DNA from 2 places in the Streptomyces sp. NPDC002790 genome. Region 2 is predicted to be linked to the other one. Evidence: riboswitches for the same ligand, from Rfam matches in the RefSeq annotation. Region 2 holds a riboswitch; the other holds the start of a gene.
What was found. A riboswitch is a leader RNA that binds a small molecule or an ion and turns the genes downstream of it on or off. The one in region 2 is predicted to bind S-adenosylmethionine.
Positions count from the first base shown of each region.

Region 1: it holds a riboswitch for S-adenosylmethionine, as region 2 does, so the genes downstream of both, ABT004_RS27095 (aminotransferase class V-fold PLP-dependent enzyme) here and thrC (threonine synthase) in region 2, are expected to answer to the same signal.

Region 1 is NZ_JBEOVM010000081.1:1,901-22,247, reverse strand. It holds gene ctaC (aa3-type cytochrome oxidase subunit II) at 541-1,500, shown strand; gene ctaD (aa3-type cytochrome oxidase subunit I) at 1,497-3,227, shown strand; gene ABT004_RS27135 (cytochrome c oxidase subunit 4) at 3,224-3,622, shown strand; gene ABT004_RS27130 (L,D-transpeptidase) at 3,758-5,014, shown strand; gene ABT004_RS27125 (DNA-binding transcriptional response regulator) at 5,115-5,516, opposite strand; gene ctaE (aa3-type cytochrome oxidase subunit III) at 5,701-6,321, shown strand; gene qcrC (cytochrome bc1 complex diheme cytochrome c subunit) at 6,403-7,212, shown strand; gene qcrA (cytochrome bc1 complex Rieske iron-sulfur subunit) at 7,209-8,264, shown strand; gene qcrB (cytochrome bc1 complex cytochrome b subunit) at 8,261-9,901, shown strand; gene trpD (anthranilate phosphoribosyltransferase) at 10,035-11,099, shown strand; SAM riboswitch class IV at 11,174-11,290, shown strand; gene ABT004_RS27095 (aminotransferase class V-fold PLP-dependent enzyme) at 11,470-12,885, shown strand; gene ABT004_RS27090 (Lrp/AsnC family transcriptional regulator) at 12,959-13,240, opposite strand; gene ABT004_RS27085 (rhomboid family intramembrane serine protease) at 13,237-13,980, opposite strand; gene ABT004_RS27080 (hypothetical protein) at 14,093-14,332, shown strand; gene ABT004_RS27075 (NYN domain-containing protein) at 14,365-15,717, shown strand; gene ABT004_RS27070 (C40 family peptidase) at 16,019-17,044, shown strand; gene ABT004_RS27065 (C40 family peptidase) at 17,258-18,289, shown strand; gene ABT004_RS27060 (hypothetical protein) at 18,325-19,539, shown strand; gene ABT004_RS27055 (glycosyltransferase 87 family protein) at 19,547-20,347, opposite strand, start outside.
Region 2 is NZ_JBEOVM010000151.1:367-11,261, forward strand. It holds gene otsB (trehalose-phosphatase) at 1-628, shown strand, start outside; gene ABT004_RS33700 (alpha,alpha-trehalose-phosphate synthase (UDP-forming)) at 605-1,996, opposite strand; gene ABT004_RS33705 (DUF7927 domain-containing protein) at 2,085-4,151, opposite strand; gene ABT004_RS33710 (glucosyl-3-phosphoglycerate synthase) at 4,190-5,137, opposite strand; SAM riboswitch class I at 5,299-5,454, shown strand; gene thrC (threonine synthase) at 5,473-6,777, shown strand; gene ABT004_RS33720 (MoaD/ThiS family protein) at 6,812-7,087, shown strand; gene ABT004_RS33725 (cold-shock protein) at 7,519-7,725, shown strand; gene groL (chaperonin GroEL) at 8,034-9,659, shown strand; gene ABT004_RS33735 (SDR family NAD(P)-dependent oxidoreductase) at 9,893-10,675, opposite strand; gene ABT004_RS33740 (TetR/AcrR family transcriptional regulator) at 10,817-10,895, shown strand, end outside.

The DNA.
Region 1 (20,347 bases), on a different contig from region 2:
ACTCACCGGGGTGGCCGGGCCCCGCCTCCCAAAGGGGCGCGGGGAACTGCGCAACCCCAGCCACGCCGGATCGCCACTCACCGGGGTGGCCGGGCCCCGCCTCCCATAGGGGCGCGGGGAACTGCGCAACCCCAGCCACGCCGGATCGCCACCCGCCGGGATGGCCGGGCCCCGCCTCCCAAAGGGGCACGGGGAACTGCGCAACCCCAGCGACGGCGGACCGCCACCCGCGGGCCCGCCCAACCCCGCCCGCCCGAGGCGCCCGCCACGTTGCCCGCCCGAGGCGCCCACCACCCCGCCGCCCGCGGCGCCCCACCCCGACCCACCGTCAGAAACCCACAAACGCGCCGCGATCCCACCCTTCGGAGTGACCCGCGGCGCGTTAGGCACCCTCCCCGCGCGACCCCAAATAGCGTCCAGTAGGGTTTGGTCCGCATAAACATCCAAACCCCTGCCCGTGTGCCAGGGCGGCGAGCGACCAGCGAGATGGCGGCCGTAGCCAACCAAAGAGCGCGGGCGAGACTCTCGGGAAGGCGCTACGTGAGTCCCAACGGCTCCGACCGCTCGTCGCGGCGCCCGATGCGGCGGAAGCTGCCGCAGGTGCTGACTGCGGGCCTGATCCTGGTAACCGCTACCGGTTGCACATACAAGGACTTCCCTCGTCTTGGTATGCCCACCCCGGTGACGGAGGAGGCCCCTAGGATCCTCTCCCTCTGGCAGGGCTCGTGGGCGGCAGCGCTCGCCACGGGCGTGCTGGTGTGGGGTCTGATCCTGTGGAGTGTCATCTTCCACCGGCGCAGCCGCACCAAGATCGAGGTTCCAACTCAGACGCGGTACAACATGCCGCTCGAGGCGCTGTACACGGTTGTTCCGCTGATCATCGTGTCGGTCCTCTTCTACTTCACCGCGCGCGACGAGTCGAAGCTTCTGAAGCTCGAAGACAAGCCCGCGCACACCGTCAACGTGGTCGGCTACCAGTGGAGCTGGGGCTTCAACTACGTCGAGAACGTGCCGGGTGTCGACGGTGACGCCAAGACCTCCAAGGAGCTCTCGGCGATCCCGAAGCGCTTCAAGGAGGACTTCCCGGCGAACGCCGGTGGGGTCTACGAGGTCGGTACCCCTGGCGAGCGGAACCCGCAGACCAACAACCCCGGCCCGACCCTCTGGCTCCCCAAGGGCGAGAAGGTCCGCTTCGTTCTGACTTCGCGTGACGTCATCCACTCCTTCTGGGTGGTGCCGTTCCTGATGAAGCAGGACGTCATTCCGGGCCACACCAACTCCTTCGAGGTGACCCCCAACAAGGAGGGGACCTTCCTGGGCAAGTGCGCCGAGCTCTGCGGCGTCGACCACTCCAGGATGCTGTTCAACGTGAAGGTCGTCTCTCCTGAGCGTTACCAGCAGCACCTCAAGGACCTCGCCAAGAAGGGGCAGACCGGTTACGTCCCGGCTGGCATCGCCCAGACGGACCACGAGAAGGACCGGGAGACGAAGAACCTGTGAGCATCCTCAACGAACCCCAGGGTGCCGCGGCAGCAAGCGACTCGTACGAGAACGAGCTGCCGGCCCGCCCCAAGAGCCCCGGCGCGACGGTGATCAAGTGGCTCACCACCACTGACCACAAGACCATCGGCACGCTGTATCTGGTCACGTCGTTCGCGTTCTTCTGCATCGGCGGCGTCATGGCGCTGTTCATGCGCGCCGAACTCGCTCGCCCCGGCACGCAGATCATGTCGAACGAGCAGTTCAACCAGGCGTTCACGATGCACGGCACGATCATGCTGCTGATGTTCGCGACGCCGCTGTTCTCCGGCTTCGCGAACTGGATCATGCCGCTCCAGATCGGCGCCCCCGACGTCGCGTTCCCGCGACTGAACATGTTCGCCTACTGGCTGTACCTGTTCGGCTCGCTGATCGCGGTGGGTGGCTTCCTCACCCCGCAGGGCGCCGCCGACTTCGGCTGGTTCGCCTACAGCCCGCTGTCGGACGCCGTCCGCTCGCCGGGCATCGGCGCCGACATGTGGATCATGGGTCTGGCCTTCTCCGGCTTCGGCACGATCCTCGGTTCGGTCAACTTCATCACCACGATCATCTGCATGCGCGCTCCTGGCATGACGATGTTCCGCATGCCGATCTTCGTGTGGAACGTGCTGCTGACCGGTGTGCTGGTCCTGCTGGCCTTCCCGGTCCTCGCGGCCGCGCTGTTCGCCCTGGAGGCGGACCGCAAGTTCGGTGCGCATGTATTCGACGCCAGTAATGGCGGCGCATTGCTATGGCAACACCTCTTCTGGTTCTTCGGTCACCCAGAGGTGTACATCATCGCCCTACCATTCTTCGGGATTATTTCCGAAGTGATCCCAGTGTTCTCGCGCAAGCCGATGTTCGGCTACTCCGGCCTCATCGGCGCGACGATCGCGATCGCCGGTCTCTCCGTGACGGTGTGGGCGCACCACATGTACGTCACCGGCGGTGTGTTGCTTCCGTTCTTCTCCTTCATGACGTTCCTGATCGCCGTGCCAACAGGCGTGAAGTTCTTCAACTGGATCGGAACGATGTGGAAGGGCTCGTTGTCCTTCGAGACACCGATGCTCTGGACGATCGGCTTCCTGATCACCTTCACCTTCGGTGGTCTGACCGGCGTCATCCTCGCGGCCCCGCCGCTGGACTTCCACGTCTCGGACTCGTACTTCGTGGTGGCGCACTTCCACTACGTGGTGTTCGGCACCGTCGTCTTCGCGATGTTCGCCGGCTTCCACTTCTGGTGGCCGAAGATGACCGGCAAGATGCTCGACGAGCGGCTCGGCAAGATCACCTTCTGGACGCTGTTCATCGGCTTCCACGGCACGTTCCTGGTGCAGCACTGGCTGGGCGTCGAGGGCATGCCGCGTCGTTACGCGGACTACCTCGCGGCCGACGGCTTCACCGCGCTGAACACGATCTCGACGATCAGCTCGTTCCTGCTCGGCCTGTCGATCCTGCCGTTCTTCTACAACGTCTGGAAGACGGCCAAGTACGGCAAGAAGGTCGAGGTCGACGACCCGTGGGGCTACGGCCGTTCGCTCGAGTGGGCGACGTCCTGCCCGCCGCCGCGGCACAACTTCCTCACCCTGCCGCGCATTCGCTCGGAATCCCCGGCGTTCGACCTCCACCACCCGGAGATCGCCGCCCTGGACCAGCTTGAGAACGCCGCACACGGCGACAAGGCCCTTGCTAAGGAGGCCGGCAAGTGAAGGTCCAAGGCAAGATGTTCATCTGGCTGAGCCTCTTCGTCCTGATCATGGCCGGTGTCTACGGCGTGTGGTCGAAGGAGCCGGCCGGTACGACGGCACTCTTCCTGGCGTTCGGCCTGTGCATCATGATCGGCTACTACCTGGCCTTCACGGCCCGGCGTGCCGACACCGGTGCCCAGGACAACAAGGAGGCCGACGTCGCGGACGACGCCGGCGAGGTGGGCTTCTTCAGCCCGCACTCCTGGCAGCCGCTCTCGCTGGCGGTCGGCGGCGCGCTCGCGTTCCTGGCCGTGGCGATCGGCTGGTGGCTGCTGTACTTCTCGGCCCCCCTGCTGCTGTTCGGCCTGTGGGGCTGGGTCTTCGAGTACTACCGCGGCGAGAACCAGAACCAGTGAGCCTCGGCTGACCGGGGACTGAACTCCCGTACCCGAAGGGCCCGGACACTCCTGATGGAGCGTCCGGGCCCTTCGACATGCCCCGTGCGGCTCACTCGCCGCGCTGGACGCGCGGAACCTTCTTACGGTGAGTTCATGAACCACTCACCGCGTATCCGTACGGTTCTGGGCTGCACCGTGCTGGTGGCCGCACTCGGTGCGGGCACAGCGGCATGCGGCAACTCCTCCCACCCGCTCTCCGCCGAGCCGTATGACGCGGCGAGCCAGATCTCCTTCAACGGCCCCGTGGGCAGCGCCAAGAAGGCGGACCCGGACAAGCCGCTGGAAGTCACCGCGCAGGGCGACGAGTCCCGCATCACCGACGTCACCGCCCAGGACGCCATGGGCCGCCATGTCGCGGGCGAACTCTCCGCCGACGGCGCGAGGTGGCACACCACCGCCCCGCTGACCGCGGACACCCACTACACGGTCCGGGTGAGCACCGAGGACGAGGACGGCGAACCCGGCCGCAAGGTCCTTGGCTTCGACACGGGTCACCCGGCCAAGGAGAAGGCCCTCAAGGTCACGTTCGGCCCGCAGAAGGGCACCTACGGCGTCGGACAGCCCCTCACCGCCGAACTCAACAAGCCCGTCCGGGACGAGAAGTCCCGCGCGCTGGTGGAGCGTTCCCTGAAGGTCGACTCCAAGCCGGCCGTGGACGGCTCCTGGTACTGGGTGGACAGCACCGAACTCCACTATCGGCCCAAGGGCTACTGGCCCACACAGGCGAAAATCACGGCCAGCAGCAGGCTGGCGGGCGTGAAGATCCGGGACGGGCTGTGGGGCGGCGGCTCCAAGCCGCTGACCATCAGTACGGGTGACCGCATCGTGGCCGTCACCGACGCCTCCTCGCACTCCATGACGGTCTACCGCAACGGCAAGGAGATCAACTCCATGCCGGTCACCACCGGCAAGGCCGGCTTCGAGACCCGTAACGGCGTCAAGGTGGTGCTCGGCAAGGAGTACTACGTACGGATGCGGGGCGAGACGATCGGCATCTCCGAGGGCTCCTCGGACTCGTACGACCTGCCCGTGTACTACGCGACCCGCGTCACGTGGAGCGGCGAGTACGTGCACGCCGCGCCCTGGTCCGTCGGCTCACAGGGCTCCGCGAACGTCAGCCACGGCTGCACCGGCATGAGCACCAGCAACGCCGCCTGGTTCTACGACACCGTGCGCCAGGGCGACATCGTGAAGGTCGTCAACAGCTACGGCTCGGAGATGGACCCGTTCGGCAACGGGTTCGGCGACTGGAACGTCAGCTGGAAGAAGTGGAAGGCGGGCAGCGCCCTCGCTCCGAAGGCCGACAAGCCCGACCCGGCCCTCCAGGCACGGCTCAGCCCCGAGGTCTGAGGCCGCCCGGCAGGTTCGGCGCTGTGATGTCCGACTCCCGTACGCCATCGGTGTACGGGAGTCGGTGCGTGCGGGCGCCGGTCGGTCTGTGCGGGGCGACTCAGGCGTCGACAGCGAGCCGGGAGCGCAGCAGGGAGGCCAGCGCCGCGGCGAACTCCACGGGCTCCACAGGGAGCGTCACAGCCGCCTCGGCGCGGCTCCACGTCGCCAGCCACGCGTCCTGCGGGCGGCCGATCAGGAGCAGCACCGGCGGGCAGTGGAAGATCTCGTCCTTGATCTGCCGGCACACGCCCATCCCGCCCGCGGGAGCGGCCTCGCCGTCCAGGACGCAGACGTCGATCCCGCCCCTGTCCAGCTCCTTCAGGACGGCCGGAAGTGTCGCGCATTCGATGAACTGGACCTCGGGGGCGTCGGACGCGGGCCGTCGGCCTGTCGCGAGGCGCACCTGCTCGCGCGTGTTGGCGTCGTCGCTGTAGACCAGAACCGTCGCGGTCGACTGCATCGTTCCTCCGAGGCGTTGTCGGTCGGTGGAGCCCAAGAACGTAACTGCGGCGGAGCCTACTCCTCCCGACACCCCGTCAACACCGGTTCGCACGCGGCTCCGATGGGCCATATGGGCTGGACACACCACCCAGACACTCCGAACGGCACCCCCCGGAGTGAGGGCGAGATAAGCGACCGACATAATGTCGGTCGTGGCGACAGCAACGACAGTAGAAACCGGGCACGCGCACCCGTCGGTCAATCGACCGAACCTCACCAGCGTCGGAACCATCATCTGGCTGAGTTCCGAGCTGATGTTCTTCGCGGCCCTCTTCGCGATGTACTTCACCCTGCGATCGGTGACCGGACCGGATCACTGGAAGGAAATGGCGCATGCGCTGAATCTTCCGTTCTCCGCGACGAACACCACGATCCTGGTGCTCTCCTCCCTCACGTGCCAGATGGGCGTGTTCGCCGCTGAGCGCGGCGACGTGAAGAAGCTCCGGTCGTGGTTCATCGTCACCTTCATCATGGGTGCGATCTTCATCGGCGGTCAGGTCTACGAGTACACCGAGCTGGTCAAGAAGGATGGGCTCTCGCTCTCCTCCGACCCGTACGGCTCGGTGTTCTACCTGACCACCGGCTTCCACGGCATGCACGTGACAGGTGGCCTCATCGCCTTCCTGTTCGTCCTCGGCAGGACGTACGCGGCCCGGAGGTTCACCCACCATCAGGCGACGGCCGCCATCGTCGTGTCGTATTACTGGCACTTCGTGGACGTCGTCTGGATCGGCCTCTTTGCCACGATCTACCTGATCAAGTAGCTCGACGATCACAGCATCGGGCGAAGTACCCGACACATTTCCGCAGCACCGACGCAGAAGATCCTGACACCGGGGTAATCCGTGAAAAAGCTCTCCGCACGACGACGCCATCCGCTGGCGGCGGTCGTCGTCCTACTCCTCGCGCTGGCGGCCACCGGGGGGCTGTACGCCGCGTTCGCGCCGGCGGACAAGGCGCAGGCCGATGAAACCTCCCAGTCCCTCGCCATCGACGAGGGCAAGAAGCTCTTCTCCGTAGGCTGCGCCAGCTGCCACGGAACCGGCGGTCAGGGCACGTCCGACGGGCCGAGCCTCGTGGGCGTCGGCTCCGCCGCCGTCGACTTCCAGGTCGGTACCGGCCGGATGCCGGCCCAGCAGCCTGGCGCGCAGGTCCCGAAGAAGAAGGTCATCTACTCGCAGGCCGAGATCGACCAGCTCGCGGCGTACGTCGCGTCGCTGGGTGCCGGTCCGGTCACGCCGACCGACAAGGACTACAGCGCCAACGGAGCGGACATCGCCAAGGGTGGCGAGCTGTTCCGCACCAACTGCGCCCAGTGCCACAACTTCACCGGTGAGGGTGGCGCACTGACACACGGCAAGTTCGCACCGAGCCTTGAGGGTGTCGCCCCGAAGCACATCTTCGAGGCCATGCAGACGGGCCCGCAGAACATGCCGTCGTTCCCGGACACGACGATGACCAAGCAGAACAAGCAGGACATCATCGCGTACCTCGACGCGGTCAACGGTGACAACTCCGAAAGCCCCGGCGGACTCAAGCTGGGCGGGCTCGGCCCGGTCAGTGAGGGCCTGTTCGCCTGGATCTTCGGGCTTGGCGGTCTGATCGCCGTCGCCATCTGGGTTGCCGCTCGGACCGCAAAGGCCAAGAAGTCATGAGTAGCCAAGACATTCCAGAAGAGAACCTGCCCACTGAGCAGGCAGCCGAGGAGCACGGCTCGGTCGCGGTGAAGGACGAGCCCTTCGCCGACCCGGGTCTGCCGCCCCACGAGCACCGGGTCCAGGACATCGACGAGCGGGCCGCCAAGCGGTCCGAGCGCGTCGTTGCCTTCCTGTTCACGGTGTCGATGCTGGCCACCATCGGCTTCATCGCCTCGTACGTCACCATCGACGTCGATACGAGCGTCTACATCTTCCCGCTGGGTCACATCAGCGCGCTGAACTTCGCGCTGGGTACGACTCTCGGTGTGGCGCTGTTCTGCATCGGCGCGGGCGCGGTCCACTGGGCCCGCACCCTGATGTCCGACGTCGAGGTCGCTTCCGAGCGGCACCCGATCGAGGCCGAGCCCGAGGTTCGGGCGCAGGTCATGTCGGACTTCGCCGACGGTGCCCGCGAGTCGCAGTTCGGCCGGCGCAAGCTGATCCGCAACACCCTGTTCGGCGCGCTGGCACTGGTGCCCCTTTCCGGTGTGGTGCTGCTTCGTGACCTCGGGCCGCTGCCCGAGAAGAAGCTGCGCACCACGTCGTGGAAGAAGGGTCTGACCCTCGTCAACATGAACACGAACGAGCCGCTGCGTCCTTCGGACATCGCGGTCGGCTCGCTCACCTTCGCCAAGCCCGAGGGCCTGGAGGAGCACGACGAGGACTTCCAGACGAACATCGCCAAGGACGCCCTGATGCTCGTCCGGATCCAGCCGGAGAACATCAAGGACAAGCAGGAACTCGAGTGGTCCCACGAGGGCATCGTGGCCTACTCGAAGATCTGCACCCACGTGGGTTGTCCGATCTCGCTGTACGAGCAGCAGACGCACCACGCTCTGTGCCCGTGCCACCAGTCCACCTTCGACCTCTCCGACGGCGCCCGGGTGATCTTCGGTCCTGCCGGTCACGCGCTGCCGCAGCTGCGCATCGGCGTCAACGCCGAGGGTCACCTCGAGGCGAAGAGCGAATTCGCTGAGCCCGTCGGCCCTGCCTTCTGGGAGCGCGGATGAGTACTACGACCACGAACGACGCGCCTGCGCGCGAGAAGGCACCGGCCGGCGAGCGTGTAGCCGACTGGGCCGACGGACGTCTGGGGATCTACTCCCTGGCCAAGTCCAACATGCGCAAGATCTTTCCGGACCACTGGTCCTTCATGCTCGGCGAGATCTGCATGTACAGCTTCATCATCATCATCCTCACGGGTGTGTATCTGACGCTGTTCTTCCACCCGTCGATGAACGAGGTCACCTACGACGGCAGCTACGTCCCGCTCCAGGGGCAGCTGATGTCGGAGGCCTTCAACTCGACGATGCACATCTCCTTCGATGTGCGCGGTGGCCTGCTGATCCGTCAGATCCACCACTGGGCCGCGCTGATCTTCCTCGCGGGCATGTTCGTGCACATGATGCGCGTGTTCTTCACGGGTGCGTTCCGCAAGCCGCGTGAGGTCAACTGGCTGTTCGGCTTCCTGCTGTTCGTCCTGGGCATGTTCACCGGCTTCACCGGTTACTCGCTCCCGGACGACCTGCTCTCCGGCACCGGTGTCCGCTTCATGGAGGGCGCGATCCTGTCCGTGCCGATCGTCGGCACGTACATGTCGTTCTTCCTCTTCGGTGGCGAGTTCCCGGGCGGCGACTTCGTCGCACGGTTCTACTCGATCCACATCCTGCTGTTGCCGGGCATCATGCTCGGCCTGATGGCGGCGCACCTGATCCTGGTCTTCTACCACAAGCACACGCAGTTCGCGGGTGCCGGAAAGACCAACAAGAACGTCGTCGGCATGCCGCTGCTCCCGGTCTACATGGCCAAGGCGGGTGGCTTCTTCTTCCTGGTCTTCGGCGTCATCGCGGTGATCGCCGCGATCGCGACGATCAACCCGATCTGGGCCATCGGTCCGTACCGGCCGGACCAGGTGTCCACCGGTGCCCAGCCCGACTGGTACATGGGCTTCTCCGAGGGCCTGATCCGTGTGATGCCTGGCTGGGAGATCGACTTCTGGGGTCATACGCTCGTCCTGGGCGTGGCCATCCCACTGGTGGTCGTCTTCCCGCTGGTCCTGGTCGCGATCGCGGTCTACCCGTTCATCGAGTCCTGGGTCACCGGCGACAAGCGCGAGCACCACATCCTGGACCGCCCGCGCAACGCTCCGACGCGTACGGCCTTCGGCGTCGCGTGGATCACCTGGTACATGGTGCTGCTCATCGGTGGTGGAAACGACCTCTGGGCCACGCACTTCCACCTGTCGATCAACGCCATCACCTGGTTCGTCCGGATCGCGTTCTTCGTCGGACCGGTCATCGCCTTCATCATCACCAAGCGCATCTGTCTCGGCCTCCAGCGCCGCGACAAGGACAAGGTGCTGCACGGACGCGAGTCCGGCATCATCAAGCGCCTGCCGCACGGTGAGTTCGTCGAGGTGCACGAGCCGCTCGACCAGGAGGCGCTGCACACGCTCACGGCGCACGAGCAGTACCAGCCGGCCGAGATCGGCCCGACGGTCGACGAGAACGGTGTCGAGCGCAAGGTCTCGCGGCTGCAGAAGCTGCGCGGCAAGCTCTCGCGCGGTTACTACGGGGAGAACAACCAGATCCCGAAGCCGACCGCCGAGGAGTACAAGGAGATCACCAGCGGCCACGGCCATCACTGATCTCTGATTCGTCGCTGCAAGCCACCGCGAGAGCCCTCGTCCAGTGCCTGGACGGGGGCTCTTCGCGGTCCCGGGACCTGGATAGGGTGGGACCGCAGCACCTTTCAACCCACAGATGCACACAGGAGCGGCCATGAGCGCTTTGAACCCCGCTGGAGGCAACACCTCGGCGGACCGTTCCTGGCCCGCCGTCCTGAACGGCCTGCTGGAGGGCCGCGACCAGAGCGCCGACGACACCGCCTGGGCGATGGACCGGATCATGCGGGGCGAGGCCACCGACGCGCAGATCGCCGGGTTCGCGGTGGCGCTGCGCGCCAAGGGCGAGACCGTGCAGGAGATCTCCGGTCTCGTACGCGGCATGTACGAGCACGCCAACGTGATCGACGTGCCCGGCGAGACCGTCGACATCGTCGGCACCGGCGGGGACGGCGCGAAGACGGTCAACATCTCCACCATGGCGGCGATCGTCATCGCGGGCGCCGGCGCCAAGGTCGTCAAGCACGGCAACCGTGCCGCCTCCTCGGCCTCCGGCTCCTCCGACGTACTGGAGAAGCTGGGCGTCAATCTCGACCTGGCGCCGAAGCGGGTGCCCGAGGTCGCGGAGGAAGCCGGCATCACGTTCTGCTTCGCCATAAAGTTCCACCCCGCGCTGCGCTACGCGGGCGCCGCGCGCGGCCAGCTCGGCATCCGCACGGTCTTCAACCTGCTGGGCCCGCTGACCAACCCGGCCAAGGTGAAGGCGCAGGCCGTCGGCGTCGCCGATGCCCGGATGGCGCCGATCGTGGCCGGGGTCTTCGCCGAGCGCGGCAACTCGTCCCTGGTGTTCCGCGGCGACGACGGGCTCGACGAGCTGACCACCACCGGGACCTCGCGCGTGTGGATGGTCCGGGACGGCGCCGTGCGCGAGGAGTCCTTCGACCCGCGCGACGTCGGCATCGACACCGTGCCCATCGAGGCGCTGCGCGGCGGCGACCCCTCGTACAACGCGGAGGTCGCCCGGCGCCTCCTCGACGGCGAGCGGGGGCCCGTGCGCGACGCGGTGCTGCTGAACGCGGCGGCGGCCCTGGTGGCCGTGCGGCCCGGCGGGGGCACGCTCGTCGAGCAGATCCGGGCCGGCATGGACCGGGCCGCCGAATCGATCGACTCCGGCGCGGCGAAGTCCGCCCTGGAGCGGTGGGTGGCGGCCAGCAACAGGTGAGTGTGGCGCCCACCGCGGTCCGGCATCCGGACTGCGGTGGGCACCGGCAGGATCGTGTGGCAAGATGCTGCGCAGGTCATGAGTGACAGCGATTAAGCCCCGGCTCGCTGTCCGGCAACCCTCCGTCCGTGGCGGGGTGCCCCGGGTGAAGACCAGGCCGTGGACAGCAAGGTCCATGGCAAGCGCGGACCCCTGCGAACAACCCTGGGGTCCTGGTCCTCAAGGGAGCAGTCTCGTGAGCAAGCGAATGCGATAGGGCGTTCCGGCCCCGCCTCCGCCCACCCGTTTCACTCTTCTTTCCCTGCGGTCGAGCTCTGTCGTACAGCGCTCCCGCATGGTCAATTCGCTGATCGCGCCAGGGAGTTCACCCATGTCTGTTTCCGTCGACGCCGCCGCCTGCACCGAGACCCCTGCCGAGACCGCGGCCCCGCTCGCGGTCCTCGGCCGGGACGTCACCGTGCCGCTCGTCACCGGTGGCGAAGTCACGTACGCCGCACTCGACTACGCGGCCAGCGCGCCCGCCCTGCAGCGGGTGTGGGACGACGTCGCCGCCTACGCGCCGTACTACGGGAGCGTGCACCGCGGCGCCGGGTACCTGTCGCAGCTGTCCACCGACCTGTTCGAGAACTCCCGGGTCGCCGTCGCCGAGTTCCTCGGCTGCCGCGAGGACGACCAGGTCGTCTTCACCCGCTCGACCACCGACTCGCTGAACCTGCTCGCCGCCGCGCTGCCCGCCGACTGTGAGGTGTTCGTCTTCGAGACCGAGCACCACGCCTCGCTGCTGCCGTGGCGCGACGCGCGGGTCACGTACCTCAACGCCCCTCGTACGCCCGGCGAGGCCGTCGCCACTCTGGAGCGGGCCCTCGCCGACCGTGATCCTTCCCCAAGCTCTCAACTTCGTTCGAGCAGGGGAGGCCCCATTGGTTCGGCGCTCGTCTGCGTCACCGGTGCCTCGAACGTCACCGGTGAGCTCTGGCCGGTGCGCGAGCTCGCGGCGGCGGCTCACGCGCACGGTGCCCGCATCGTGCTCGACGCCGCGCAGCTCGCGCCCCACCACCCCGTATCCGTACGGGAGTTGGATGTCGACTGGGTCGCCTTCTCCGGGCACAAGCTGTACGCGCCCTTCGGTTCGGGCGTGCTCGCGGGCCGCTCCGACTGGCTGACGGAGGCCGAGCCGTACCTCGCGGGCGGTGGCGCGTCCAAGAAGGTCGCGCGGCGCGCCGACGGCGGCGTGGACGTCGAGTGGCACGCCACCGCCGCCCGTCACGAGGCCGGTTCGCCGAACGTCATCGGCGTGTACTCCATCGCCTCCGCCTGCAAGGCGCTGACCGAGGCCGGGTTCGACAACCTCGTCGCCCGCGAGCAGTACCTGATCCGCAAGGTCCAGGAGGGGCTCGCGGCCGTGCCCGAGGTGAAGGTGCTGTCCCTGTTCGGGGACGACGCGCCGCGCGTGGGCGTCCTCTCGTTCGTCGTGGACGGCTGGAACTCCTCGCACTTCGCCGCCGCGCTCTCCGCCGAGTACGGGATCGGTGTGCGCGACGGCCTGTTCTGCGCCCACCCGCTGGTGCGCACGCTGCTCGGCTCCGACCCGCAGCAGCAGGGCGAGTGCGGCGCCCCGGAGGCCGCGCCGGGCGAGAAGTCCCTCAACGCCATCCGCGTCAGCTTCGGCGCCGGGACGCCCGACGAGCACGTGGAGCGCTTCGTGACCGCCGTGACGGAGCTCGTGCGGGACGGCGCGAAGTGGAACTACCGCACTGAGGACGGGCGTTGCGTCCCGGCGGTCTGACCCGCCGTACGGCACTGACGACATGAGAAAGGCCGCCCCTCGGGGCGGCCTTCGTCGTGCGTGCTGTGTGCGCTCAGGAGTCCAGGCCGATGGCGAACGCCGCCTCCAGGTCGTGCTGCGAGTACGTACGGAACGCGACGTGCGTGTCCGTGCCCTCGACGCCCTGGATCTTGCTGATCTTCCCGGGGATGACATCCGCCAGGTCGTCGTGCCGGGCGACGCGGACCATGGCGATCAGGTCGTAGGTGCCGGTCACGGAGAAGACCTCGCTGACACTGTCCAGGGCCGCGATCGACTCGGCGATCTCGGGGATCCGGTCCACGCTGGTCTTGATGAGCACGATCGCGGTGATCACGGCTGGCTGTCTCCCTCGGTGGCCGTGGCATGGGTCGGCTCAACTGTAGCCCGCCCCCGATACCGCACCCACGCCCACAGGAACCCGACGGAGAACCCGACCAGGTGCGCCAGATACGCCACTCCCGGCCCCTGGCTGACCTGCCCCGCTGCCACCCACTGCAGTGCCACCCAGAACGGCAGCACCACCCATGCAGGGAACCGCAGCGGCAGGAAGAGGAGAAAGGGGAAGAGGCTCGTCACGCGGGCCCCGGGGAACAGGTAGAGGAACGCGCCGAGGACCGCCGAGATCGCCCCCGACGCGCCGACCAGGCTCTGGTCGGAATCGGCGTGCGCGACCGTGTACCCGAGCAGCGCCAGATAGCCGCTGACCCCGTAGAACAGGGCGTACGAGAGGCGGCCCATGCGTTCCTCGACCATGGCCCCGAACACGTAGAGGAAGAGCATGTTGCCCAGCAGGTGCAGCCAGCTGCCGTGCACGAACAGGGCCGTGAGAGGGGTGAGCAGGGCCCGCGCCGAACCGTCGAACAGCTCGCCGGGGACCACGCCCCAGCGCTCGAAGTAGGCACTCTGCGCGGCGAGCAGCTGGTCGCCGGTGCCGTAGCCGGGGTTCAGGCCCGAGGCGGGGGACAGCACGAAGACCACACAGCAGACCGCGATGATGCTGTACGTGACCGGAGCCGGGTGACCTCTGAGGAATGCGGTCAGCCTGTCGATCGCGGAGCGCCCATTGCCGATCATGGACAGAGCATGACGCAAGGCGGGGAGCGGGCGGCGTACGGCAGGCCGTAGGGTTACGGGCAATAAAGCAGCACCACGCAATCCGTATGCATCCGGAAGAAGGCACCACTCGATGACGGTTCCCCTGCCGACCGCCACCACCCGCTGGCGCTGCACCCTGTGCGGCAACCTGACGCGGTTCGACGTCACGCGGTCCTCGAAGGTCGTCGAGTACGTCCACCTGGACCTGGCCGGTGAGCCGAAGGTGGAGGAGCGCGAGGTGGTCAGTGAGACCATCGAGTCGGTGCGCTGCCGGTGGTGCAACGCGGTGGATCAGGTGGAACTGGTGGACAGGCCGGGCGCCGACTCCTGAGGAGCGGCTCCACAGCGACATTGGGGTGACGGATGGTGGAGAGCACAGGCGGGGAGGCCGGGGAGGGCGGCGCCGCCGAGGTGCTCGACCGCCCGCTGCCCGAGGGGGTACGACGACGGGTCGTGCAGATCGCGTCGGACGGCTTCGGCGGTCTGACGGTGGGTGAACTCCCGTCCCAGTTGCGGCAGTATGCCCGCTTCGCCCCGACCCGGCGGATGAAGTTCGCCGGCAACGCCATGGCCGCGGCCCTGGAGAGCGACCCGCTGTTCCGGCAGCGCATCGGGGAGCGCCTGCGGGAGGCGCAGTCCGAGCTGGCGGCCGCCCTGGAGGCGGGATCCCCGCCACCCGCGGCCGATCCGCTGGATGTGGCGGCGGCCGCGTATGTGCTGCGGCCCGTCGGCTGGGTGAAGCTCGTCGCCGCCGCGGGCGAGGACGCCGAGCGGGCCGACGCCGAGCGGGCCGACGACGAGACCCGTGCCGAACTCGAGCGGCTGCGCGCCGAGCTGGCCGAGGCCCGGGCCCACACCAAGACCGAGACGGAGCGGCTGCGCGCCGAGTCCGACGCCGCCAAGCGCGAGGTCGCCTCCGTGGAGCGCAAGCTGCGGGCCGCGCTCAGCGACGTGAAGCGCGGCGAGGCCGCCGTGCGCAAGGCGAGGGCCGAGACCGACGTGGTGCGCGCCGAGGGGCAGGCCCAGGTATCGGCGGCGGAGAGCGAGACGCGCCGGCTCAAGTCGCGGCTCGGCGAGGCCGAGTCGGCCCTCGAGTCCTCCCGCCGGGCGGCCCGCGAGGGGCGCAGCGTCGAGGACATGCGGGTGCGGCTGCTCCTGGACACGGTCCTGGACGCGGCCCAGGGGCTGCGCAGGGAGCTCGCGCTGCCGCCGGTGTCCGCGCGGCCCGCCGACTCCGTGGACGCCGTGGAGCCGGGCCGGATGACGCCGAAGGACATCGCGGCCCGCGCCCTGCACGAGCACGACCCGGCGATCCTCGACCAGTTGCTGGCGCTGCCGCAGGCGCACCTCGTCGTCGACGGGTACAACGTCACGAAGACCGGCTATCCGACGATGCCCCTGGAGAAGCAGCGGCTGCGCCTGCTCGGCTCGCTGTCGCAGCTCGCGGCCCAGACGGGCGCGGAGGTGACGTGCGTCTTCGACGGGGCCGAACTCGCCGCGCCCGTACTGCTCGCGCCACCGCGCGGGGTGCGGGTGCTGTTCTCCAAGCCGGGGGTCACGGCGGACGAGCTGATCCGCCAGCTCGTGCGCGCCGAACCGTCGGGGCGCCCCGTCATCGTCGTGTCGACCGACCGGGAGGTCGCGGACGGCATCGCGAAGGCGGGGGCGCGCCCCGTCGCCTCCGTGGTGCTCCTTAAACGGCTCTCGCACAACTGACGTTCCCCCAAAAGAGGTTCCGAGTTACTTAAGTCACACGCGCAACATCCGTGTCGAATGCCCGAATTGGCGAAACCTTCACGCAACGTAGCGTCAAGCGGACATCACTGCATGTGAGTTGAGTGCAAAGAATGCAGCGAGTGACTGAGTTTTTTCTCTGAGGGATTTGAACTGATCACGAAGAGGTCACTAAGGTCGGCTCGAACCTCCGCTCGGGTGATCACCTATAAGGGGTGACGGTGGAGGGGCACCGCCCGCCGGCGCATCGGTAGGCGGCTGGAGGAAGAAGGAGCTCGCCTTCGTGGCGTCCCACCGTCGACCCAAGCAGCCGAGCCGCACCCGCGTGACCGTGCTCACCGCGACCGCAGCCGCTGCCGTGGCCCTTACCTCTCAGGCCGCCAGTGCAGCACCCAAGCCCAGCAGGAGCGAAGTCAAGGACAAGGTCGACAAGCTCTACGAAGAGGCCGGTGTGGCGACCGACCACTACAACGGGGCCAAGGAGAAGCAGAAGAAGCTCGAGTCGGAGATCGGTGATCTCCAGGACAAGGTCGCCCGCGGGCAGGACGACCTGAACGAGCTGCGCTCCGGCCTCGGCACGCTCGCGGGACAGCAGTACCGCTCCGGCGGCATCGACCCCTCGGTCCAGCTCTTCCTCTCCTCCGACCCGGACAGCTACCTCGACAAGGCCTCGACGCTGGACTCGCTCAGCGCCCAGCAGCTCGAGTCGCTCAAGAAGGTCCAGGAGAAGCAGCGCACGCTCGCCCAGGAGCGCGCAGAGGCCTCCCAGAAGCTCAAGGACCTCGCCGACACGCGCACCGAGCTCGGCAAGAAGAAGGACCAGGTCCAGGACAAGCTCGCGGAGGCCCGCAAGCTGCTCAACACGCTGACCGCCGAGCAGCGCGCCAAGATGGCCGCCGAGCAGCAGCGCGCAAGCCGCGACTCCGCCAGCCGCGTCGACCTCGGTGACGCGCTGCCCGCCTCGGGCCGCGCCTCCGCCGCCCTGTCCGCGGCCGCCAGCCAGATCGGCAAGCCGTACGTCTCCGGCGGTTCGGGCCCCAACTCCTACGACTGCTCGGGCCTGACCCAGTGGGCGTACAACCAGGCCGGTGTCTCCATAACCCGGACCACGTACACGCAGATCGGAGAGGGCAGCGAGGTGGCCAGGAGCCAGCTCAAGCCCGGCGACCTGGTCTTCTTCAACAACACCGAGCACGTGGGCCTGTACGCGGGCAACGGCCAGGTGCTGCATGCCCCGCACCCCGGTGCCAGCGTGCGCTACGAGTCGATGGACACGGTCGGCCCCTACCAGACGGCCCGCCGCATCTGACCCCTCTCAACGTGCCCTGGAAACGCGCCCGTTCGGGCGAATTCCAGAGACCCGCGCTGACCCCCGCGCCCCGCCCATGACCTGCGTCAGAGGCGGGGTGCCGCGCTGTGTGGCCCCTGAACGGTCTTTGGTCAGGGGGTAATCGCCCGACTACTGTCGGCGCGCATTCCCCCGATCACGGGGGTCCGTCAGCGGAAGGGGGAGCGGCAACCCGTGGGTTCTCATCGCCGTATCTCGCATGCTCGGCACTCGGGGCTCGACCGCAGTACGCGCGCGGCTGTTCTGACCGTGGCCGCCGCCTCCGCGGCGGCGGCCCTCGGCGCCGCCCCCGCGGGCGCCGCGCCGCAGGACAGGCCCGCGGGCAAGGCCGCGGTGGACCGCCTGTACGAGCAGGCCGAGAAGGCCACCGAGGCGTTCAACCGGGCCGACGAGCGCGCGGACAAGCTCCGCAAGGAACTCGCCGACACCCAGGACCAGGTGGCCCGCGGGCAGGAGCGGATCAACGCGATGCGGCGCGCGCTCGGCGTGGTGGCCGGCGCCCAGTACCGCTCCGGCGGCATGGACCCCGCGCTCGCCCTGATGCTCTCCTCCGACCCGGACGGCTACCTCGACAAGGCGGGCACGCTCGACCGGATCGGCGCGCGGAACGCGGGCGAGCTCGTCGAACTGCGGGGCGCCCAGCGCGATCTGGACCAGCGCAGGGCCGAGGCGCGGACCGAGCTCGCCGAACTGGAGGCCAGCCGCAAGGCCGTCCGGCAGCACAAGCGGACCGTGGAGAAGAAGCTGGCCAAGGCGCGGCAGCTGCTCAACGCGATGCCGGGCGGGGAGCGGGCCGCGTACGACCGGGCCGTGCGCGGCGAGCTCCGCCCCGACCTGGCCGGTGCGGGCGCCGCCTCCTCCGCACGCGCGGCCGCCGCGCTCGCCGCCGCCAAGTCGGCGCTCGGCAAGCCGTACATCTGGGGCGCGACGGGCCCCTCCGGCTTCGACTGCTCGGGCCTGATGCAGTGGTCGTACGGGCAGGCGGGCGTCGGCCTGCCGCGCACCTCGCAGGCGCAGCGGTACGCGGGCCGCCAGGTCCCGGTGGACCAGGCGCAGCCCGGCGACCTCGTGGCGTACGGCTCCGACGCCCACCACATCGGCATCTACGCCGGCAACGGCCAGGTGATCCACGCGCCGCACCCGGGCGCCCCGGTGCGCTACGACCCGGTCGGCATGATGCCCGTCTCGTCCGTGACCCGCGTCTGACGCCTCCCCGGGGACTTCGCCGTACGATCGACAAGATGGCTGGTCGACGGCGTGCGATGGGCAGGGCGGGGAGTGCGGCGGCACTGGGCGCCCTGCTCGTCGGGCTTTCCGCACTCTCCGGGTGCGGTGGGGACGAGGGGCCGAAGGGCGCGGACGCGTCCGCCGTGCAGCGGGTCCTCGACCAGCGGGCGCACGCCGTCGTCACCCGGGACGGGCCCGCGTACCGGTCGACGGGCAGCGCGGAGCCGGGCCTGCTCGACGACCTCTCCGAGGTCCCGCTCGACTCCTGGCAGTACAAGCTCACCCACCTGGAGCGCGCCGGATCGCGCGCCACCGCCACCGCCGAACTGCGCTACCGGGTCGACGGCTACGACAAGGCGCCCGTGGTCGCCGAGCGCAGGCTGACGCTGGGCCACGGCGACGACGGCTGGTACGTCACCGGGGACCGGCCCGGGAAGAAGGCCGGCGAGCAGCTGTGGGAGCAGGGGCCCGTGACCGCGGTGAAGGGCGCGCACAGCCTGGTGCTCGGGGTCGGCAAACCACGCTCCGAACTGCGCTCGTACGCGAAGCTCGCCGACGAGGCCGTGCCCTCGGTGCGGCGGGCGTGGGGCGACGACTGGGCGCGCCGGGTCGTCGTCCTGGTGCCCGAATCCCTCGACGAGATGGGCGAGTTGCTGGGCGCGCCCGCCGCCGGCTACCAGGGGATCGCGGCCGTCACGACGGGCGAGGTGGGAAGTCCCCGGACGGCGCCCGCGGACCGGGTGATCCTCAACCCCGAGGCGTACGGCGTGCTCGGTGAAGTCGGCAAGCAGGTCGTCCTCACCCACGAGACCGCCCACGTCGCCACCCGCCGCGCGACGTCCGCCGCGACCCCGCTGTGGCTATCCGAGGGGTACGCGGACTGGGCCGGCTACCGCGAGAGCGACCGCACACCGGACCAGGCGGCTCCCGAGCTGCGCCGCGCGGTCCAGCAGAGCGCGGCGCCCGCCCGGCTCCCCGACGACAAGGACTTCGGCTTCTCCGGCGACTCCGCCAGGCTCGCCCGCGCGTACGAGAGCGGCTGGCTGGCCTGCCGGATGATCGAGGACCGCTGGGGCGAGGCGAAGCTCAACGCCTTCTACACGGCGGTCGGCGGCCACAAACAGCGCGCCGGGGCCGTCGACGGCGCGCTGCGGCAGGCCCTCGGCATCGACGAGCAGGAGTTCGTCGCGCAGTGGCGGGACTACGTGCGCTCGGAGCTGGGCTCCTAGCGGGCTCCTATCGGGCGGTGAGCGTGTCGTCGTGCGCGGCCTGGGCGGGGGCCGGGCCGGGGGCGGCGCGGCGGGGCTCGGTCACCGTGGCGCGCCACAGGCGGCGGCAGGCGCTGAGGGAAGCCACGACCAGCAGGCCGTTGCGTACGAAGAGGAGGGTGACGCCGAGCGGGTCGCTGGACACCACGTTCCCGAAGTACAGCGGGAACTCCAGGAACGTCACGAAGGTCGCCGCGAGCACGAGCCACACCGGCAGCGTCATCCGGCTGTCGCGGAACAGCAGGCAGACGGCGGCCACACCCACCAGCCACACCATGTACTGCGGGCTGATCACCCGGCTCGTCGTCGTGAACAGCAGCACCGCCGTCAGGCCCGCGTCGGCGAGCGTCGCGGACTGCCAGGCGCGCGCCTTGAAGCGCCACAGCACCAGCCAGCCGAACGCGAGCGCCGTGAGCACCTGCGCCAGCGTGCTCACCACGTCCACGTGCGGGCCGAGGAACTCCATCGAGCCGTAGTTCAGCTGCACCGTGCCGTTCCAGCCGAACTGGCGCGCCACGTGGAAGACGAGGGCGCCGAGGGACTCCACCTCCGTGCCCCGGTCCTTCTGGAAGGCGAGGAAGCCGAGCGCGCCCGGCATCGCGACCGTGAAGGCGACGAGCAGCCCCGCGGCCGTCAGGACCGCCGTGCCCCACGTCTGCCGGGTGGCCCGGCCGCGCCGCGTGCCGAGCAGCAGCAGCGCGGGCCACACCTTGATCATCGCGCCGATCGCCGCGAAGACGCCCGCGGCCCTCGGGTGCCGGGCCGCCGC
Region 2 (10,895 bases):
GGTCATCACCGGCCGCCCCGCGGCCACCGCGGTCCGCCACGGTGGCTTCGCCGGTGTTCCCGGACTCGAGCACCTGGTCGTCCTCGGCCACTACGGCGCCGAACGCTGGGACGCCGTCACCGGCACGGTCACCGCCCCCGCCCCGCACCCCGGCGTCGCCTCCGTCCGCTCCGAACTCCCCGGCGTCCTGGCCGAGTCGAACCTCTGGCACGACACGTACGTCGAGGAGAAGGGCCGCGCCGTCGCCGTCCACACCCGCCGCGCCCATGACCCGCAGGCCGCCTTCGAGGCCCTCCGCGAACCTCTGGCGGAGCTCGCCGCCCGGCACGGGCTGATCGTGGAGCCGGGCCGCCTGGTCCTGGAGCTGCGTCCACCCGGCGTCGACAAGGGCGTGGCGCTCACCGAGTACGTACGGGAGGTGGGCGCGGAGTCCGTCCTCTACGCGGGCGACGACCTCGGCGACCTCCCGGCCTTCGCGGCGGTGGAGAAGCTCCGCTCCGACGGCGTCCCGGGCCTCCTGGTGGCGGCGGACACGGTCGTGCCCGAACTCGCCGACAGGGCCGACCTGTTGGTGGACGGCCCCGCCGAACTCGCGGCCTTCTTCTCAGCCCTGGCGCAGCGCCTCTAGCTGCTCCAGGAACCACGCCCCCGGCGGCAGCGCCGTCGCCGCCGCGGCGAGCCGCTTCGTGCGCTCCGCCCGCTCGTCCCACGGCATGGCGAGCGCCTCCGCGAGGGCCCGCGAAGTCCCGCTCACGTCATAGGGGTTGACGATCAGCGCGTCCTCGGCCAGCTCCTCGTACGCCCCCGCCTCCCGCGACAGCACCAGCGCGCACCCGTCGTCGGAGACGACCGGCACCTCCTTGGCGACCAGGTTCATCCCGTCCCTGATGGGGTTCACCAGGGCCACGTCCGCGAGCCGGTACGCCGCGAGCGAGCGCGCGAAGTCGTCCTTCACGTGGAGTACGACCGGGGTCCAACTCTCCGTGCCCCAGCGGGAGTTGATGGACTCGGCGACCCGCGCCACCTCGTCCGTGTAGTCGCGGTACACGGCCAGATCCTGCCGCGACGGATACGCGAACGCGACGTGCACGACCCGCTCCCGCCACTCGGGCGCGGACTCGAGGAGCAGCTCGTACGCCCACAGCCCCCGCACGATGTTCTTCGACAACTCGGTCCGGTCGACCCGGACGATCACCTTCCGTGAACCGTCCCCGCCGATCTGCGCCCGCAGCGCCGCAAGCCGTTCCTCCACGTCGTCCCGGTGCGCCCGCTCGCGCAGGAAGTCCGCGTCGGCGCCGAGCCCGTGCACCCCGATCCGGGTCCCGGACGTGCCGCCGACGAGATGCGTACAGCAGTCGGTGAAGGCGTCCGCCCAGCGCCGGGTCAGGAACGCACAGCGGTCGGCCCCGAGCATGCCCCTGAGCACCTGCTCGGCGATGTCGTCGGGCAGCATCCGGAAGTAGTCGACGGGCGCCCAGGGCGTGTGCGAGAAGTGCCCGATCCGCAGGTCGCCGCGGAGTTCGCGGAGCATCCCCGGCACCAGCGTCAGGTGATAGTCCTGCACGACCACCGTCGCGCCCGGCGCCGCCTCCTCGGCGAGCGCCTCGGCGAAGGCCTGGTTGTACGCCTCGTAGGACGCCCACCGCCTGCGGAACTCCGGGCCGAACGACGGCTCCAGAGGCGTCTGGAACAGCATGTGGTGCACGAACCACAGCACCGAGTTCGCGATCCCGTTGTACGCGTCCGTGTGCACGTCGGCGTCGATGTCGAGCATCCGCACCCCCGGCTCGGCGACCCCGCGCCGCACCGCCTCCCGGTCGCCCTCGCTCAGCGCCGAGCACACCCACAGCTTGTCCTCGACGACGCCGAGCGCCGACACCAGACCGCCCCCGCCACGCTTCGCAGCGATCCCCCCGGCGTCGTCGACCTCGTACGAGACCGGGCCGCGGTTGGACGCGACGAGAACCTCAGCAGCACCATGCGTCGTGGAACTCATAGGGGCACGCTAGCCCGGCCCGGAAACGTTCAAACGTAAGGCCGGGCCCCCGACGGGGACCCGGCCGTGTACGAAACCCGCGGTCGGGTCAGTTCTTGCGGCCGCGGACGGCGGCGAGGATCAGCGCGCCGAGCCCGCACAGCGTGACGGCGAGCCCGCCGTACAGCAGGGTGTGTGAGTCGGCGCCGGTCTCGGCCAGCTCCGATCCGTGCGGATGCTGCTGCTGCGGCGGAGCGGGCCGCGCCTGCTGGCGCTTGGTGCCGATCACCGCGGTGCACGGGTCGTCGCCGCCGCGCGTGCGGGCGGTGCAGTTGGTGCCGGACACCTCACCGGTCACCGGGATGACAATGGCCGCCCCCGGAGTGCAGGAGGCCTTGACGTTCTCCTTGATGACCACCTTGCCGTGGGCGGGCACGGTGCCGTTCCAGTAGAAGGACGAGCCCTTCTTGCTGATGGTGCCGCCGCTGGCGGTGGGGGTGCCGACGGCGCCCTTCGTGGGCCAGGAGATCGCGGCGTTATCGCGCGGGTATTCGCTGTCGTTGCGGATGGTGATGGTGTTCTTGACCGTGGAGCACGGGGGAGCGGTCGTGGGCTCCGGGGTGGTGACGATCTTCAGCGGCGGGGTGGGCGGCTCCGGCTTCTCGATCTCCGGCGAGAAGCCGCAGTTCGGATCCTCCGTGCCCTCCTCGCAGTTGGTGCGCGGGGTGTCCTCCGCCATCACGTCGTTGGTCAGTTTGCCGTCGCCGGTGAGCGGGTCGTGCAGCGTGACGCTGTAGGTGATCGTCGCGGTCTTGCCGGCCGGTACGTCGCCGCGCCAGCTCAGCTTCGGCGCGTCGTACGTGACGTTGCCGATGTCGGCCTTGGCGTCCCCGTTGTACGTGCCGTCGTCCAGCACGTCGTCCAGTTCGTCGCTGAGCTTGGCGCCCGGGTAGTCGAGGTCGCCGATGTTCTTGGCGGTGATCGTGTACGTCACCTTGCCGCCGGGGGCGACCTTCTTCGGCGTGGCGCTCTTCTTGATCTCCAGGTCGGGCACCGGCACGGAGAAGGCGAGTGCCGAGGGCACGTAGGTGTCGCCCCTGGTGCGGAACGTCAGATCGGCGGAGGTCGAACCCTGCGGCAGCGCGGCCGACGGGATGATCGCCTCCTTCGCGTCGATGCTGAAGTTGTTGTGGTCGTTCGGGTCGAGTGCGCCGTTGGCGTGGCTGTCGAAGAAGTTGTTCGTGCCGCCGCCGTCGGGGTCCGCGATCCGCTGCCCGTTCACCAGGAACTGGTCACCCGTCACGTTCGCGTCGCCCTCGTACGCGGTGACGCCGGCGCGTACGTCGCGGGTGCCCGTGCGGTAGAAGTCGTCGATGGAGATCGTGGTGTCGGGGTCCTTGGACTGCTGCACCACGTGGCCGCCGTACACGTAGACGTTGCGGCGGGTGGGCGCGTACTGGGCGTTGGGGGCGTCGTACTTGTAGACGACGGTCAGCGACCAGCCGCCGACGCAGCCCTTGCCGGTGGGCGCCCAGACGTCGCCGACCGCGACCGGCACCGGGGAGCCGGTGGTGACGCCGGCGAACAGCGAGGTGACGTCGGACTCGGCCGTGTAGTAGTGCGGGCCGCCGACCTCGGCCGGGGTGCGCACCGCGTTCTCCACGGCCACCTGGGACTCGGGCCCGCCGTTCACCCGCACCCGGGGCCGCGTGTCCAGCGGGCCGCTGTCGGTCGGCGAGGTGGCGGGGCCCGCGGTGTCGCAGCGGTTGATCTGGTTGCGGCCCAGTTTGTACGTGCCGTCGTTGCCGCCCCAGAACAGGCGGGCGTACGCGACCGTGGCGCCCGGCGGGATCGTCACCTCACCGGTCGAGGAGTTCAGGACGCCGGTGCCGAACCCGGCCGTGTCCGTGTACTGCATGTCGAACTGGTTGTTGTTCTCCGTCGTGGTCCCGGCTTGTGCGGCTCGACACCGCGCCGCGTCGTCCGCGGGAGTGGACGGGCACTGCATGACGGTGTTGCCGAGGGTGATGAAGTCGCCGTACAGCGCTTCCTCGTACCGCTTGGCGAAGGGGTCGACGACGACGGCGGACGCGGGGACGGCCGCGGCGACGAGTGTCGCGGCGGCCGTTACTGTGGCGGCGAGCGCCGCCATGCCCTTGAGATGTTTAAGCCACATAAGGGGCAATCTAGGCAATAATCATGATCATCCCGCGATTACGCCGCGCGACGCTCCGCATACTCACCGATTTCGATCATCGGCGGCCGCTCCTCCGTGTCGACCTCGTGGGTGCGCGGCTCGAAGCCGTCCTCGCCCCGCTCGAACTGCGTGAGCACCGGCCTGATGAGGTGCCCGCGCGCCAGCCGCAGCTGGGCGGTGCGGTAGATCGCCGCCGCCATCCGGCCGAGCGCCTGCCCGTCCTGGTGCCGGTGCTTGCGCACGCCGACGTCGACCTGGGCCAGCGCGTCCAGGCCCACGGTGTGCAGCGCGTCCACGAGCAGGCCGAGCTCCACGCCGTATCCGACGGGGAACGGGAGCCGCTCGAGGAGCGAGCGCCGGGCCGCGTACTCGCCGCCCAACGGCTGGACGAATCCGGCCAGTTGGGGCCAGTGCAGATTGAGTATCGGCCGCGCCATCAGCTCGGTCACCCGGCCGCCCTCCCCGGTGGCCCCGGCCAGCGGACGGTCGTACATCGCCTTCACGAAGTGCACGCCCGGATCGGTCAGGAGCGGCCCGACGATCCCGGAGACGAAGTCCGCGGAGAACTCCTTCAGGTCGGCGTCGACGAAACACACGATGTCACCGGACGTGACGAAAAGGGAGCGCCACAGCACCTCGCCCTTGCCGGGCCTTGCCGGGATCCGCGGCAGGATCGCGTCCCGGTGCTCGACGCGCGCCCCGGCCGCCGCCGCGACCTGGGAGGTGCGGTCGGTGGAGCCGGAGTCGATCACGACGAGCTCGTCGACGAGCGGCACCGCGTCCGTCATCAGCGTCCGCCGGATCTCGGAGACGATCTCGCCGACCGTCTCCTCCTCGTTCAGCGCGGGCAGTACGACACTCACCGTCTGCCCCGACGCGTGCTTGGCGGCGACCAACCGGTGCAGCGGATGGTCCGCCACGGACCAGGAGCGCCTGTTCAGCCAGCGCTCGACCTCTTCCAGCACGGTCTGGGTTCCTTCCCTAAGGATCGACATGTGATCCATCTCGCGGTTCGGACGACTATCTCTGCGGTCCGGGCCTTCGGTTACAGTCTTGAACAAGGTCGGTGACCATCGCATGCCGGGGGTCGCCTGCCGTACACAACTGAATCCACACAATCGAATACCGCTCATCCAGAGGGGCAGAGGGAAACGGCCCGTTGAAGCCCCGGCAACCCTCCAGCCGGTCTCGTTTCGCACACTCCAGTGCGCTCGCGAGGCTCCCGGCTAGTGAAGGTGCCAAATCCGTCTCGTGGCGAGATGCGTCACGGGAAAGATGAGGAGAAAGGGCCTCGCCTCTCATGGCTGTACAGACTGTCGCCACCGAAACCGCCGCCACCGACGCCGTCGACCTTGGTCCGGCATCCGGCCTCTCCTGCCGCGAGTGCGGCGCCGTCGTCCCGCTCGGCCCCGTCTTCGCCTGCGCCGAGTGTTTCGGCCCGCTCGAAGTCGCGTACGACCTCCCCGTCGGTGACCCCGAGACGCTGCGCAAGCAGATCGAGGCAGGACCCGCCAACATCTGGCGCTACGCCCCGCTGCTGCCCGTCCCGGCCGACGTCGCCGAGAAGCCGAACATCAACCCCGGCTGGACCAAGCTCGTCAAGGCCGACAACCTCGGCCGTGAACTGGGCGTCGCCGAGGGCAAGTTGTTCGTCAAGGACGACTCCGGCAACCCGACGCACTCCTTCAAGGACCGCGTCGTCGCGCAGGCCATCGAGGCCGCCCGCGCCTTCGGCTTCACCACGCTCTCCTGCTCCTCCACCGGCAACCTGGCCGGCGCCGTCGGCGCCGCTGCCGCCCGTGCCGGCTTCCGGTCCTGCGTGTTCATCCCGCACGACCTGGAAGAGGGCAAGGTCGTCATGGCCGGCGTCTACGGCGGTGACCTCGTCGCCATCGAGGGCAACTACGACGACGTGAACCGCTTCTGCTCCGAGCTCATCGGCGACCCGCTGGGCGAGGGTTGGGGCTTCGTCAACGTCAACCTGCGCCCGTACTACGGCGAGGGTTCCAAGACGCTCGCGTACGAGATCTGCGAGCAGCTGGGCTGGGTCCTTCCCGACCAGCTGGTCATCCCGATCGCGTCCGGCTCGCAGTTCACGAAGATCGACAAGGGCCTGAAGGAGCTGATCAAGCTCGGCCTCGTCGAGGACAAGCCGTACAAGCTGTTCGGCGCCCAGGCCGAGGGCTGCTCCCCGGTCTCCGTCGCCTACAAGGGCGGCCACGACGTGGTCCGCCCGCAGAAGCCGACCACCATCGCCAAGTCCCTCGCCATCGGCAACCCCGCCGACGGCCCCTACGTCCTCGACATCGCGCGCCGTACCGGCGGCGCCGTGGAGGACGTGAACGACGAGCAGGTCGTCGACGCGATCAAGCTGCTCGCGCGCACGGAGGGCATCTTCGCCGAGACCGCCGGTGGTGTGACCCTCGGCGTCACGCAGAAGCTCATCGAGGCGGGCCAGATCGACCCGTCGCTGACCACGGTGGTCCTGAACACCGGTGACGGCCTCAAGACGCTTGCCGCGGTCGCCGATTCGTCCCAGGCCACGGCCACGATCCGGCCGAACCTCGACGCGTTCCGCGAGGCCGGCCTCGCCGCCGACCACTGAGCCCGACCGACTTGTAGCAACAGGAGTTACCACCATGAGCGTCAACGTTCGCATCCCCACCATCCTGCGCACCTACACGGGCGGCAAGTCCGAGGTCGCCGCAGAGGGCGGCACCCTCGCCGACGTCATCGCCGACCTCGAGAAGAACCACACCGGCATCGCCGCCCGCGTCCTCGACGACCAGGGCAAGCTGCGCCGCTTCGTGAACGTCTACGTGAACGACGACGACGTCCGCTTCGAGCAGGGCCTCGAGACGGCGACGCCGGACGGCGCGGGCGTCTCGATCATTCCGGCCGTCGCCGGCGGCTGATCGTTCGCGTTCTACCCAGAGTTATCCGAATTGCCCTCTCCGCCAGAGAAGCGGAGGGGGCAATTCTGCATGGTTGAGCGCGGTACAGTTGGGGAAGCTGCTGCGTTTCCATGAACGGTGCATGACGGGCGCATATGAGTTCTCGCCCGGAGCCCGACAAGAAGTAGCCAAAGTAACCGGCCCATTCGGGCCTTTTATGGCATTTGCGCGGCCCGACTTGCCCTGGGATCCGGTGAGTTGGCCCGGTTCCCCCGATCTGGCGTGCCCAGAATTCTCGTCCGATTGACCTGTTGCAGACGGCAGTTGGGCAGATACATTCAGCCGCGGTCGACGCGTTCCGGCGCACACCCCCATATCCCATGGGGCGTGAGGTCTGACCCGGGTCCGCGAAGTGCGGTCCTGCGTAAGGGCCAGTAATAGGGGAGTTAGGCATGGCTCAGGGCACCGTCAAGTGGTTCAACGCGGAGAAGGGGTACGGCTTCATCGCGGTCGACGGTGGTGCGGATGTGTTCGTCCACTACAGCGCGATTCAGATGGACGGCTACCGCACCCTCGAAGAGGGTCAGCGGGTGGAATTCGAGATCTCGCAGGGCCAGAAGGGGCCGCAGGCCGACATGGTCCGCGTGGCCGCCGGCTGAACGCGCGTCCGACTGCAAGCTTGCACGTCGCACGTCATGAAGGGCTCGTCTCCCGGGTGACCGGGGGGCGGGCCCTTCGTGCTGCGTGGGACTGTTCGCGATGAGGAGAGCACCTTGCACTCGAGGGGGTCGAGTGCTAATCATTGGGCTTAGCACTCTCCGAGTGAGAGTGACAGAACTTGGATCGGGTCGGTGAGGTCCGGGGGCCGGGTGGTGCAAGGAACCACACGGTCTGCAGACCGTCCGTCGCGGGCACCAGCACGGTCCGTTTGCTTGCTTTTCCACCCCGTCCGGGAGGACCACTTCACATGGCCAAGATCATCGCGTTCGACGAGGAGGCACGGCGCGGCCTCGAGCGCGGCATGAACCAGCTCGCCGACGCCGTCAAGGTGACCCTGGGCCCCAAGGGTCGCAACGTCGTCCTCGAGAAGAAGTGGGGCGCCCCCACGATCACCAACGATGGTGTGTCCATCGCCAAGGAGATCGAGCTCGAGGACCCGTACGAGAAGATCGGCGCCGAGCTGGTCAAGGAGGTCGCGAAGAAGACGGACGACGTCGCCGGTGACGGCACGACGACCGCGACCGTCCTGGCCCAGGCGCTCGTTCGCGAAGGCCTTCGCAACGTAGCCGCCGGCGCCAACCCGATGGCCCTCAAGCGCGGCATCGAGCGCGCCACCGAGGCCGTCTCCGCCGCTCTCCTCGAGCAGGCCAAGGAGGTGGAGACCAAGGAGCAGATCGCCTCCACCGCCTCCATCTCGGCCGCCGACACCCAGATCGGCGAGCTCATCGCCGAGGCCATGGACAAGGTCGGCAAGGAAGGCGTCATCACCGTCGAGGAGTCCCAGACCTTCGGTCTGGAGCTCGAGCTCACCGAGGGCATGCGCTTCGACAAGGGCTACATCTCGGCGTACTTCGCCACGGACATGGAGCGCATGGAGTCGTCGCTCGACGACCCGTACATCCTGATCGTGAACTCGAAGATCTCGAACGTGAAGGACCTCCTTCCGCTGCTCGAGAAGGTCATGCAGTCCGGCAAGCCGCTGCTGATCATCGCCGAGGACGTCGAGGGCGAGGCCCTGTCGACGCTGGTCGTCAACAAGATCCGTGGCACCTTCAAGTCCGTCGCCGTCAAGGCCCCGGGCTTCGGTGACCGCCGCAAGGCCATGCTCGGCGACATCGCCATCCTCACGGGCGGCACGGTCATCTCCGAGGAGGTCGGCCTCAAGCTCGAGAACGCCGGTCTCGACCTGCTCGGCCGCGCCCGCAAGGTCGTCATCACCAAGGACGAGACGACGATCGTCGACGGCTCCGGTGAGAGCGACCAGGTCCAGGGTCGCGTCAACCAGATCCGTGCCGAGATCGAGAACAGCGACTCGGACTACGACCGCGAGAAGCTCCAGGAGCGCCTCGCCAAGCTCGCCGGCGGCGTGGCCGTCATCAAGGCGGGCGCGGCCACCGAGGTCGAGCTCAAGGAGCGCAAGCACCGCATCGAGGACGCCGTTCGCAACGCGAAGGCGGCCGTCGAAGAGGGCATCGTCGCCGGTGGTGGCGTGGCCCTCCTCCAGGCCTCCGCGGTGTTCGAGAAGCTGGAGCTCGAGGGTGACGAGGCGACCGGCGCCAACGCCGTGAAGCTCGCGCTCGAGGCCCCGCTCAAGCAGATCGCCGTCAACGGTGGTCTCGAGGGTGGCGTCGTCGTGGAGAAGGTGCGCAACCTGACCGTCGGTCACGGTCTGAACGCCGCCACGGGTGACTACGTCGACATGATCGCCGAGGGCATCATCGACCCGGCGAAGGTCACGCGCTCTGCCCTGCAGAACGCCGCGTCCATCGCCGCGCTGTTCCTCACCACCGAGGCTGTCATCGCCGACAAGCCGGAGAAGGCGGGCGCTGCGCCGGCCGGTGGCGGGATGCCGGGCGGTGACATGGACTTCTGAGCCGGTCGCGGTTCAGCTCGTCTGTAACCCGAGGGCGGCACTGTCTCTACGTGAGACGGTGCCGCCCTCGGGCGTTTTGTTGCGGCCAGCCGTGGGTGCGGTCGCGGGGCTCTGCCCCGGGCCCCGCTGGCTCTCGTTCGAAGTGCGGGGCTTGAAAGATCGGGGCTCTGCCCCGGGCCCCGCGCCTCAATCGCCGGCGGGGCTTGAATGGGCGTCGGCGGGGCTTCAATGGGTCAGGCGGTTTTGACCGAGCCGGCGTCGATGAGGTGGTCGGTGCCTGTGGTCGCGGCGGCGAGGGGGGACGACAGGTAGGTGATCAGGGTCGCGACCTCTTCGGGTTCGATGAGGCGGTCGATGAGCATGCCTGTCGCCGTGGGCAGTCCGGCCAGGAGGTCGGTGTGGTCGATGCCCATGGCGGTGGCGACCCCGGCGCCGTAACCCGTCGGGCTCTCCCACATCGCGGTGCGGACCGGGCCCGGCGAGACGGTGTTCACCCGGACCCCCCGCGAGCCGAACTCCTCCGCCAGGCCCTTGCCGAACGCGGTGAGCGCGGCCTTGGCCGTGGCGTACGCGATGGGGCTGCCCTGCGGGACGCGGGCGCTGGTCGAGGAGACGTTGACGATCGAGCCGCGGGCGGCCAGCAGGGCGGGTAGCGCGGCGCGGGTGACGCGGACGGTGGCGGAGAAGTTCAGGTCCGTCACCTGCGCCCACTGGTCGTCGGTCAGGTCGAGGAAGCCGCCGCTCAGGGCGCCGTCGCCGCCCCCGACGTTGTTGACCAGGATGTCGATCCCGCCCAGCTCGGCCACGGCCTCCGTGACCAGCCGCTCGGCCCCGGCCGGGTCGGACAGGTCCACCGTCACCGGTATCGCCCCGGCCGCTTTCCACTCCGGGGCGGCGGTGCGGGCGGCTGCGACGACGCGTACGCCTTCGGCGGCCAGGGACTGGACGACGGCGAGCCCGATGCCTCGGCTGGCGCCCGTGACGAGGGCGGTCTTGCCGTTCAGTTGCAGGTCCATGACGCTCCCCTTGGTCGACACCTGCGTCTCAGGTGATGCGTTGAACATAGGATATGCGTCATGCGTGTTGCAAGTAGTTGGTGAGTTGCCACATTGGCGTACGCTTTTGAGGTCGTCCCCCATCGGAAGGATTTGCCCGCCATGGCGCAGCCCGCCTCCACGAAGCCGCTTCGTGCCGACACCGAACGGACCGTGCGCGCGATCCTCGAAGCGGCCGAGC